2 regions of the Marinobacter sp. G5_S1_61_S3 genome follow, and region 2 is predicted to be linked to the other one. Evidence: predicted binding sites of a transcription regulator. Region 2 holds the regulator's gene; the other holds the start of a gene.

Region 1 (5,162 bases), on a different contig from region 2:
AGAAGGATAGCGTCACGGGCCAGTTTGGTGTCAGCCCTGTTCACATCCAGATGCTCGGCACAGGCCAGCATGCCGCTATAAATAGAGGGCCATTCCAGTCCCATCTCCAGCAGTTTTCGGTAATGCAGGTAGGCCACATCGAACTGGCCCTGCAGACGCTTGGCATGGGCGACTCCACCGAAAGCGGCGGCGGATTGCCGGTCCATTTCCAGAGCCTGGATGAAATACTGCTCCGCCAGGGCCGGGCGCTCGGACTTGATTGCCCAGTAACCCAGGTTGGTGAACTGCTGCGGTTGCGCCGGGTCCTGGCTGAGGCTGTCCGTGAACAGGGTGTGTGCCTTATCAAGTGCCCCTTCGTCCATTTCCACACGCCCCATCAAGCCCAGTGCGCCTGCGTTACCGGGTTCCTGTGCCAGAACCTCATTCAGGTAGTTACGGCATTCCTGCCGCGCCTTGAGACGCTGAACCAGCGATGTCGGGCTGTTTGACTCGGCATAAGCCAGGTTTGCCTGCAGCAGTAGCCGCGCAATGTGGGCTTTTTGTGCGTCTGTGGCATGGATGTTGTGCTGTGCTTGCATGGGGCTACCCCTTTGACTCTGTGACGAAACCCGATTAACCCTGCAGCAACTGCAGAACCTGCTGTGGCCTTGCGTTGGCCTGGGCCAATACCGACAAGCCGGCCTGCTGCAGCACCTGGGTGCGGGCGAGTTCGGCGGATTCGGCGGCAAAGTCTGCATCACGAATTCGTGAACGCGCGGCAGACAGGTTCTCAGAGGTCGTGCTCAGGTTGGCAATGGTCGACTCGAGTCGATTCTGCGCAGCGCCCAGGTCGGCACGAATGCCGCTGATGGTTTCCAATGCCGCGTCCACAACTGCGAGTGCGCTGGTGGCGCCGTCAACGGTGCTTATATCGATACCTGCCACTTCTTCTGGCGTAGAGCCGGCGGCAGTATTCTGTGCACTGTTCAGGACGCTGCCTGCGGCCAGGGTGGCGTCAGATGTCGCGGCGAAGCTAACGGACGAGTCCAGCGTCAATTCGCCGGCAACCCGTGTGGCATTAGCTCCACCACTTGTCAGTTCGATGGCGCTGGGGTCGCCGCTACCCTGTACCGCCAACTGTTGAGAGCCGGCAGCGGTAAAGTCTTCGATAGTGATGTCTTTACCCTGTTCCTGAATCAGCGTGATACTGCCGTCGTTAGCAACTTCCGCGGTAATGCCGGTCTTGCCAGACGCGGCGTTCACCTCACGTGCAATCGCTGAGAGGTCGTTTGCATCGGTGATCTGCGCGGAAATGGTCGCTGAGCTGCTCCCATTGGAAAGGGTGAGCGACACGGTTTGAGGCACGGCGATTGGCGTGGTAGCGGTGTTGCTCAGGGTCGCCGATGTTCTTGCCGTCGCGTTCACACCCGTCGTGGCACCAATGTCGTTGATGGCTGCGGCGATGTCTTCTGCCGTGTCACCTGCTGTAATGGGCACCACCTGGCTGTCCAGCGAGCTGGAAATGGTGAGATTCTGCGTGGCGATCGTGTTTTGTGCGGGTAACGTCGCATTCGCTGCCGTTGTTGAACCGGTGCCCTGGTTCAGGGTTGCGTTGGCCGCGTCGAGCGTGTTGTTGGCCAGGTCGGCGGTTCGGGCGCCTTCGATGGAAACGGCGATGCTCTGGTTTTCATTGGCGCCAGCCTGGAATTTCTGGGCCTGGAAGGTGCCGTCCAGGAGTTTCAGCCCGTTGAACTCGGTGGTGGTGGCAATGCGCTCCAGCTCGCCTTTTAGCTGGTTTACTTCGGACTGCAGGGCCTTCCTGTCAGATGCGGAGTTCGTTGCGTTGGCGGATTGTACCGCCAGTTCCCGAATGCGCTGCAGGATGTTCCCGGATTCGCCCAGCGCGCCTTCAGCAGTCTGAGCCAGAGAAATACCGTCGTTGGCGTTTCGAATGGCCTGGTTGAGGCCTTTGATCTGCGATGTGAATCGCTCAGAGATGGCAAGCCCGGCGGCGTCGTCCTTGGCGGAGTTGATGCGCAGGCCGGATGACAGCCGCTGCAGGGCAACGTTGGAGTCTTCCTGTGAAGTGTTCAGGTTTCGCTGAGCATTCAGCGACGCGATATTGGTGTTGATGATCTGAGGCATAACATTTCTCCCTGCTCAGAGATGCCGGTAACCCGGTGCCCGATCAAAATGGACGCCTTGCCGGCGGAAGTTCATTTAATTGCCGTTTTGCAGGGAGGTAAGCGAAGGTTGTGCCAGTTTCGGAGTTTTGTTTTTAAGATGTTGATTGTTAGTGGTTTTGTTGGTCAGTTTTAGTGTTTAGGGCATGAGTCCAATCGTCAACATATAACGGTGTAAGGAAGACTATTGCCGCTTTTACATTCCCTTACAAAATACCGTCAGTTTTTTCTAAAGGTACGGACGGGGGCGCCGTTAAGCGCAATAACAGGGAGGCGCTCCCAAACTGAAAATGGGCGCCATTCCTTTTCCATGAAATAACGACATATGTCGAAGGAGAAGCAATATGGCTCTCGGTATTAACACTAACGTTGCGTCACTGTCAGCTCAGAATCAGCTGAACAAATCCCAGGAGCTTTCTAACCAAGCTCTGGAGCGTCTGTCTTCCGGTCTGCGTATCAACTCCGCCAAGGACGATGCTGCTGGCCTTGCAATTTCGACCCGTTTTCAGTCCCAGATCTCTGGTCTGAACGTTGCGCAGCGTAACGCCAACGACGGTATTTCTCTGGCTCAGACTGCTGAAGGTGCTCTGGAAGAAACCACCAACATCCTGCAGCGTATCCGTGAGCTGTCTGTTCAGTCGGCCAACTCTACCAACTCTTCTTCTGACCGCTCTGCACTTCAGGGCGAAGTAAACCAGCTGAAGCAAGAGCTTGACCGTATTGCCGGTACTACCCAGTTTAACGGTCTCAACCTTCTGGATGGCAGCTTCACTGCTCAGTCATTCCAGGTTGGTGCCAACGCTAACCAGACCATCTCAGTATCCGTGACCGGTGCTCGTGGTGCCGACCTTGGTAACAACACCGTATCCGGTGAAAGTGATACCACTGTCAGCCAGGGCACAGGTTCTGTTGCGGTAGCTGCGGCTGATGTGGCAACGGTTGCCAACAACACCATTGCTACACAGAACATCACCGTTTCTGGAACTGAAGGCTCTGAGGTCATTGGTATTACCCAGGGCGATACTGCAGAAGCGATTGCGGCTGCTGTTAACGCTGAAACCGGCACGACTGGTGTAACGGCTACTGCATCGACCACGGCAACCCTCGCTGGTCTGTCTGACGATGGTACGGTTTCCTTCACGCTTGGTAGTGGTGGCGACACAGCGACCATCTCCGCAGCGGTAACTACCACTGACCTGGGTGCGCTGGCCAAAGCGATCAACGATACCTCAGGCACCACTGGTGTTACGGCTGAAGCAAACGGTGGCGAAATCACACTGACCCAGGCTGATGGTAAAGACATCCGTCTGCAGGACTTTGCCAACTCAGGTAACGCTACCGGTACCGCCACGCTGCAGGGCAGTGGTGATCCAAGTGCGGTTACTTTGACCGCTGGCAGCACTGACAGCACGATTGCTTCTGGTTCTGTTGAGTTCGCTTCATCCGGTGCGTTCTCGGTCAGTTCCTCGGTTGCCGAGACCGCTGGTAGCATTCTGAACGTTGCAGCAGACACCGTGGTTGGTTCTAACCTCCAGTCAGTGTCTTCTATCGACATCGGTACTGTTGCAGGCGCTAACAGCGCAATCGAGATTGCAGATGCGGCTCTTGAGCAGATCAGTGGTATCCGCGCCGACCTGGGTGCTGCCCAGAACCGGTTTGAATCCACAATCGCCAACCTGAGCACAACTGCCGAAAACCTGTCGGCCGCTAACAGCCGGATTCTGGATGCAGACTTCGCATCTGAAACTGCTAAGCTGTCCAAGGCGCAGGTTCTCCAGCAGGCTGGTATCTCTGTACTGGCGCAGGCGAATGCCCGCCCGCAGCAGGTTCTGTCCCTCCTGCAGTAACAGGGGCATAACGGCAAGGCCGGGGTCTTTGGGCCCCGGTTTACTGCTGTATGAGGATAGCGAGGTGAGCTATGAATGGCGTTAACCTGAATGGCCCGGATTTGAAGCTGATTCGTTCCAGCGAGCAAGCTCCGGCTCGGGCAATTTCGTCATCTCAGGCCGAAGGCAGGAATGCCTCCGCCCTGACTGCACCTTCATCACCTGGTCTTGCTGAGCGTTCGGAGTTGTTGTCCGGGGCTCAGGAACTTTCGAAAGCTGAGAGGCTCGAAAGGCGCAGTGAGGCACAGAAAGAGAAATTGGATGATGCCGTGTCTCAACTGAACGATTTCGTTCAGACGGTCCAGAGGGATTTGCAGTTTGAAGTGGATAACGAGCGGGGACAGACGATCGTCAAGGTCGTCGATCAGTCCACCCAAGAGGTTATTCGGCAAATTCCGGATGAAGTTGCGTTGAGGTTGGCAGAAAACTTGCAGCAGGATGAACCGCTGACGTTATTCAACACGAAGGTCTAGAGTTTGCCGCTCTTGGCCTGACGTTGAAAACGGTTGTTCAGCACCGCCGCACCCGAAAGGGGCCGGCGGTGTTTTGCTTACATGTGGTTACAAAATTGGTCGGTAGAAAAGGCAAAGTTTTGCCGCTTCAGGCCGATATATGGAATAGCATTGGAAATTGCCCTCCTGAGGAGGCACATACTATGGCAAATATATCATCGTTGGGTATCGGGTCTGGTGTTCTGACCTCCGAGTTGGTCGATCAGTTGGTGCAAGCGGAACGGGCACCGACGGAAAATCGTTTGGCTCAGAAAACCGAGCGCACCCAGGCGCTGATTTCTGCCTATGGCACGCTTCGCAGTGCAGTAACAGAGCTGCGCCTTCCAATGCGGCAATTGAGTGCTCCAGATAATCTCAAAGCCTTTTCTGCAACGTCGTCCAACGAAGACGTTGCTGTGTCTGTGGACAGCTCCAAGGCTAACCGCGGTACTTACAGTGTCGATGTGACAAGTCTCGCCAGCGCTCAGGCGCTCGCGTCGCGTGATGTATTCGCGGATCGCGACAAGACCAGTGTTGGCCAGGGAACAATGACGCTTTCTGTTGGTGACAACACCACCAATATTGTTATAGACAGCAGTAACGACACTTTGCAGGGCCTGGCA
Region 2 (5,162 bases):
GGTCGCGGCCCATGAGCAACTATTTGTATTCGGGCGCATACTGAACGTTCCAGTTCGGGTTGTGGACGAAACCCATTCCCTGGACGACATACTGGACGAACTGTCGGACCGGCACCTGGTGTTGATTGATACCGCTGGCCTGACCAGCACCGACAAGGGCTACGAGGAGCAGCTTATGGAGCTGGCTCGCAGTCACCATCGGATTCGAACCCATCTGGTGGTTTCGGCAACCAGTCAGCCGCGCATCATGAAATCCGTTTGGCATTGCTATAAGATGGCAAATCTTACGGGTTGTGTGATGACCAAAATCGATGAAGCACTGACCCTGGGTGAATCGCTGGGATTCGTCATGGAAACGGGATTGCCGGTGGCGTATTACACCGACGGGCAGAAAATCCCGGAAGACCTGCACCACGCTGAGTCCATTCCGCTGGTGCGGTTGGCCGTGGAGAGGCTGAAGAAACTCCAGCAGCAACAGGCAGTCGCTGTTTAAAAACAACACAGCCTGCGGTTAAACGCGGCAAGAGATCAGAGTCAGTATGAGCAAACCACATCCGGTACAGGTGATTGCCGTTTCCGGCGGGAAAGGGGGCGTTGGCAAGAGCAACGTATCAGTGAACCTTGGCATCGCCCTAGCACAAATGGGACGGCGGGTGGTGCTGCTCGATGCCGACCTGGGCCTTGCCAACATTGACGTTCTGCTTGGCATTACCGCCAATCGTAATATCCAGGACGTCATCGCCGGGGAATGTGACCTTCGGGATGTGTTGGTCAACGGCCCCGGTGGCATCAAAATCGTGCCCGCGTCCTCAGGTACCCAACGCATGACCCAGCTTTCCAATCTGGAGCACGCTGGCCTGATCAACGCGTTCAGCGAACTGGGTGACCAGATCGATGTGCTGATCGTTGATACCGCTGCGGGTATTTCCGAATCGGTGGTCAGTTTCCTCCGAGCCTCACAGGAACTATTACTGGTTGTCTGTGATGAACCTACCTCTATCACCGATGCCTACGCCCTTATAAAGCTTATGAACCGGGATTACGGCACCAACCGCTTCCGTATACTGGCCAATCAGGTCAGGAATGAGCAGGAAGGTCGCCATCTGTTTGAAAAACTGACCCGGGTTACCGAGCGCTTTCTTGATGTGGCACTACAATATGTGGGTATGGTGCCGTATGACGAGGCCGTAAAAAAAGCGGTACAGCGCCAGCGTGCCGTGCTGGACGCCTATCCGCGGGCAAAAGCATCGTTGGCGATCAAGAGCCTCGCGGAGAAAGTGGATAGCTGGCCGCTGCCATCATCGCCCCGGGGACATCTGGAATTCTTTGTGGAGCGGCTCGTCGAAGTCTGATTTTGATCCTGTCACTGAATAGCCGGATACATGACATTGGCGAAAGAACTTGGAACCTACAACCGGACGGGTACACGAGGACCTTCCCAGCTCGTTGAGGAGCAGGCCCCGCTGGTCAAAAAAATAGCGCTTCACCTCATGGCGCGGCTGCCGGCATCTGTCCAACTGGATGACCTTATGCAGGCAGGCATGATTGGCTTGTTGGAAGCTGCACAGCGATACAGTTCCGACAAGGGGGCTACCTTTGAGACATACGCCGGGATCCGGATTCGCGGAGCCATGGTAGATGAAATTCGCAAAGGTGACTGGGTACCCCGATCCGTCCACAGGAACTCCCGCCGCATTGCCAAAGCCATCAAGGCTGTCGAGGACCGCCTGGGTCGGGAAGCTCAAGACTCGGAAGTAGCCGAGGAGCTGGGGCTGGACCTCGACGAATACTATTCCTCCCTGAGCGATGCTAACAGTGGCCGACTTTTTAGCCTGGATGAGCTCAATGAATCCGGCGAGCTGCCGATAGAAGAAACAGAGGACAGTGATAACCCGTTGGATGGCTTGGCGTCCGACAACTTCCGGAAGAGCCTGGCAGCTGCGATTGGTGACCTGCCCGAGCGAGAAAAGCTGGTGCTCAGCCTTTACTATCAGGAAGAATTGAACCTGAAGGAAATTGGTGCTGTGTTGGGTGTCAGTGAAAGCCGGGTCAGCCAGATTCACAGCCAGGCCGCGCTCCGTCTGCGGGGGCGTCTTACTGGTTGGCAGAGCTGAACAGGCCGCCAGTCCCATTGAACAGCGTTACCAGGCATTCTTTACTGTAGCCTTTTGGTAACCGGTGCTTTACAACCGGCTCAAAGGCCACACAATAAGCGGTTAAACTACCGGCCTGCTAGACTGTGAGCCGGAAGCCAAAAACGAATTCCGGGCGTTTTTAACTGGAGGTCCCATTGGACAAGAACATGAAAATCCTGATTGTGGATGACTTCTCCACAATGCGACGGATCATTAAGAACCTGCTTCGCGATCTCGGTTTTACAAACACTGACGAAGCAGACGACGGCAATACAGCACTGCCTATGCTCAGGAGCGGCAAATACGATTTTCTGGTAACCGACTGGAATATGCCAGGGATGTCCGGACTCGATCTGCTCAAGGAAGTCCGTGCCGATGACAGCCTGAAAACCCTGCCTGTGCTCATGGTGACCGCCGAGGCGAAGCGCGACCAGATTGTCGCTGCTGCGCAGGCCGGTGTGAACGGCTACGTGGTCAAGCCCTTCACGGCAGCCGTACTCAAGGAGAAGATTGAGAAGATCTTCGAACGCATCCAGTAATTCAGAGGTCGGACGGCTCCCATGAGCAATAGAAAAAAAGACCCACAGGGGCTCGACCCGGAGGTCACGGAGAAACTCCGCAGCCAGGCGGCCGAGTTGGTTGAACAGGTCAACGCCGGGGACTATGGCCGCGCGATGACGCTGATCAATGAATTGAGCGAGGTGAGGGACCAGAGCCTGTATCGGGAAGTCGGCCGCTTGACCCGCAGCCTCCACGAGGCGATCCGCAATTTCCAGATCGATCCCCGTAACGCCGAACAGTCAGAAGCTCTGTCGAAGATGACCGATGCGTCGGATCGCCTTGAGTACGTGGTTCAGATGACCGGTAAAGCGGCCAATCGGACCATGGATCTGGTTGAGGAGGCTATGCCCAAGGCCAGCGCCCTCCGCGACGAGGCCGCCGAGCTGAGAGACCAGTGGCAGAAACTGCGTCGCCGCGAGATGGCGCCGGCTGAATTTCGTGAGCTCTATGCCCGTATCGACACGTTTTTCGTGACCCTGAATACCGATGCCGGGGCGATGTACGACAACTTGTCGGAAATTCTTCTGGCCCAGGATTTCCAGGACCTCACTGGGCAGGTGATCCAAAAGGTCACCACTCTGGTTAAAGAGGTGGAAGAGCATCTGTTGAGCCTGGTAGTGATGGCGAGTCATGTGGACCAGATGACCGGCACCGTGCATGAACTGGAAGAGCGGGAAAAGATATCGGCGGAACAGGGTGTTGGTCCACAGATCAAGGCCGAAGAACGCGAAGACGTAGTATCGGGACAGGACGATGTTGATGATCTTCTGTCCAGTCTCGGTTTCTGAGTAAGAGAGGGTAACGCATGGCGCTTGATGCCGATGAAGAGATCCTGCAGGACTTCCTTGTTGAGGCAGGCGAGATACTCGAAAAGCTGTCGGAGCAACTGGTCGACCTGGAACAAAACCCGGACGACAGCGATCTGCTCAACGCCATCTTCCGAGGCTTTCACACCGTAAAAGGCGGCGCTGGGTTTCTGCAACTCGATGCCCTGGTGAACTGCTGTCATTCCGCGGAGAACGTCTTCGATATACTGCGCAACCATAAGCGCAAGGTAGACTCGGAACTGATGGACGTGGTGCTGGAAGCCCTGGATCACGTCAATGCCATGTTTGAACAGGTTCGCCACCACGAGGAACCGACGCCAGCTCCCGAGGAACTGATTGCCGCTCTGGACGCATTGGCGCAGCCGGCAGGGGAGTCGTCGCCAGCAAACGCAGCGGTCGCTCGCGAAGAACAGAACGAGAGCAATGAAGCCAGTTCTGGAGACGATGGCGGTGATATTACCGACGACGAATTCGAGCGGTTGCTGGATGCCCTGGAAGAGGAAAAGACCAGCGCTCCGGTTTCCAGTGACGACGGCAATGAATTTTCAGGCGGTGACGGAGGGAGCGGAGACGACATCTCCGATGATGAATTCGAGGCCCTGCTGGACCAATTGCATGGCAAGGGACAGTTCTCAGGCCCGCCTGAAACCGGCAAGACAGCCCCTGACAGCCAGGATGCCTCGGGCGACAAGGTTACCAGTGATGAGGCCAGTGACAGCAAGGGTGGCGACGACCTGATTTCGGACGACGAGTTCGAAAAGTTGCTGGATGACCTGCACGGCAAGGGTGGTAGCCCTACGGCAGAAACTGCCAAGCCGGCCCCTGGGCCTGCTGCAAAGCAGCCGTCGGCCACGTCTCCCAGTGCCAAGGCTGACAAGCCCGCGCAACCGACTGGTAAGCCCGAAAAAGCGCCTGCGGATAATGGCAAGGCAGGCGTAACGCCCGCGATGCCGGCACGGGATGCGAATGCACCAGTGGCTGAAACTTCGGTGCGGGTGGATACCAAGCGCCTGGACGACATCATGAACATGGTGGGTGAACTGGTGTTGGTGCGTAACCGGTTGCAGCGTCTGGGCGCCCAGAGTGAAGACGAGCATATGCACAAAGCCGTCTCCAACCTGGACGTGGTGACCACCGATCTTCAGTCAGCGGTGATGGCAACGCGGATGCAGCCCATCAAGAAAGTATTTGGCCGCTTCCCGCGGGTGGTTCGCGACCTGGCACGCAGCCTGAAGAAAGAAATCAACCTTGAGATGCACGGCGAAGAGACCGACCTGGACAAAAACCTGGTCGAGGCGCTGTCCGATCCTCTGGTCCATCTTGTTCGCAACTCGGTTGATCACGGTATAGAGGCACCCGATATTCGTGAAAAGGCGGGCAAGCCTCGTCAGGGTCGTGTGACGCTGTCGGCTGAGCAGGAAGGCGACCACATCCTGTTGTCCATCGAAGACGACGGTGCTGGTATGGATCCGGATGTACTGCGCCGAAAAGCGGTCGAAAAGGGCATCTACGAACAGGATGCCGCTGACCGACTGACCAACACCGAGTGCTACAACCTGATTTTCTCCGCCGGGTTCTCCACCAAGGATCAAATATCGGATGTGTCCGGTCGTGGCGTTGGCATGGACGTGGTGAAAAC

What was found. The regulator FliA, encoded in region 2, starts transcription of late flagellar genes. The targets are predictions, from matches to a motif close to CTAAAGTTTNNNNNNNNNNNGCCGNTAA.
Region 1: ACTRWH_RS15300 (flagellin N-terminal helical domain-containing protein) is a predicted target of FliA. The motif match lies at 2,392-2,419, and genes of this name have one in related genera.

Annotation. Positions count from the first base shown of each region.
Region 1 covers NZ_JBQKUK010000015.1:30,966-36,127, reverse strand. Annotated here, with positions in the region: gene ACTRWH_RS15310 (tetratricopeptide repeat protein) at 1-578, opposite strand, end outside; gene ACTRWH_RS15305 (flagellin N-terminal helical domain-containing protein) at 613-2,124, opposite strand; gene ACTRWH_RS15300 (flagellin N-terminal helical domain-containing protein) at 2,507-4,009, shown strand; gene ACTRWH_RS15295 (flagellar protein FlaG) at 4,081-4,521, shown strand; gene fliD (flagellar filament capping protein FliD) at 4,704-5,162, shown strand, end outside.
Region 2 covers NZ_JBQKUK010000005.1:50,050-55,211, forward strand. Annotated here, with positions in the region: gene flhF (flagellar biosynthesis protein FlhF) at 1-493, shown strand, start outside; gene ACTRWH_RS05905 (MinD/ParA family protein) at 540-1,352, shown strand; gene ACTRWH_RS05910 (RNA polymerase sigma factor FliA) at 1,383-2,114, shown strand; gene cheY (chemotaxis response regulator CheY) at 2,291-2,674, shown strand; gene ACTRWH_RS05920 (protein phosphatase CheZ) at 2,696-3,484, shown strand; gene ACTRWH_RS05925 (chemotaxis protein CheA) at 3,502-5,162, shown strand, end outside.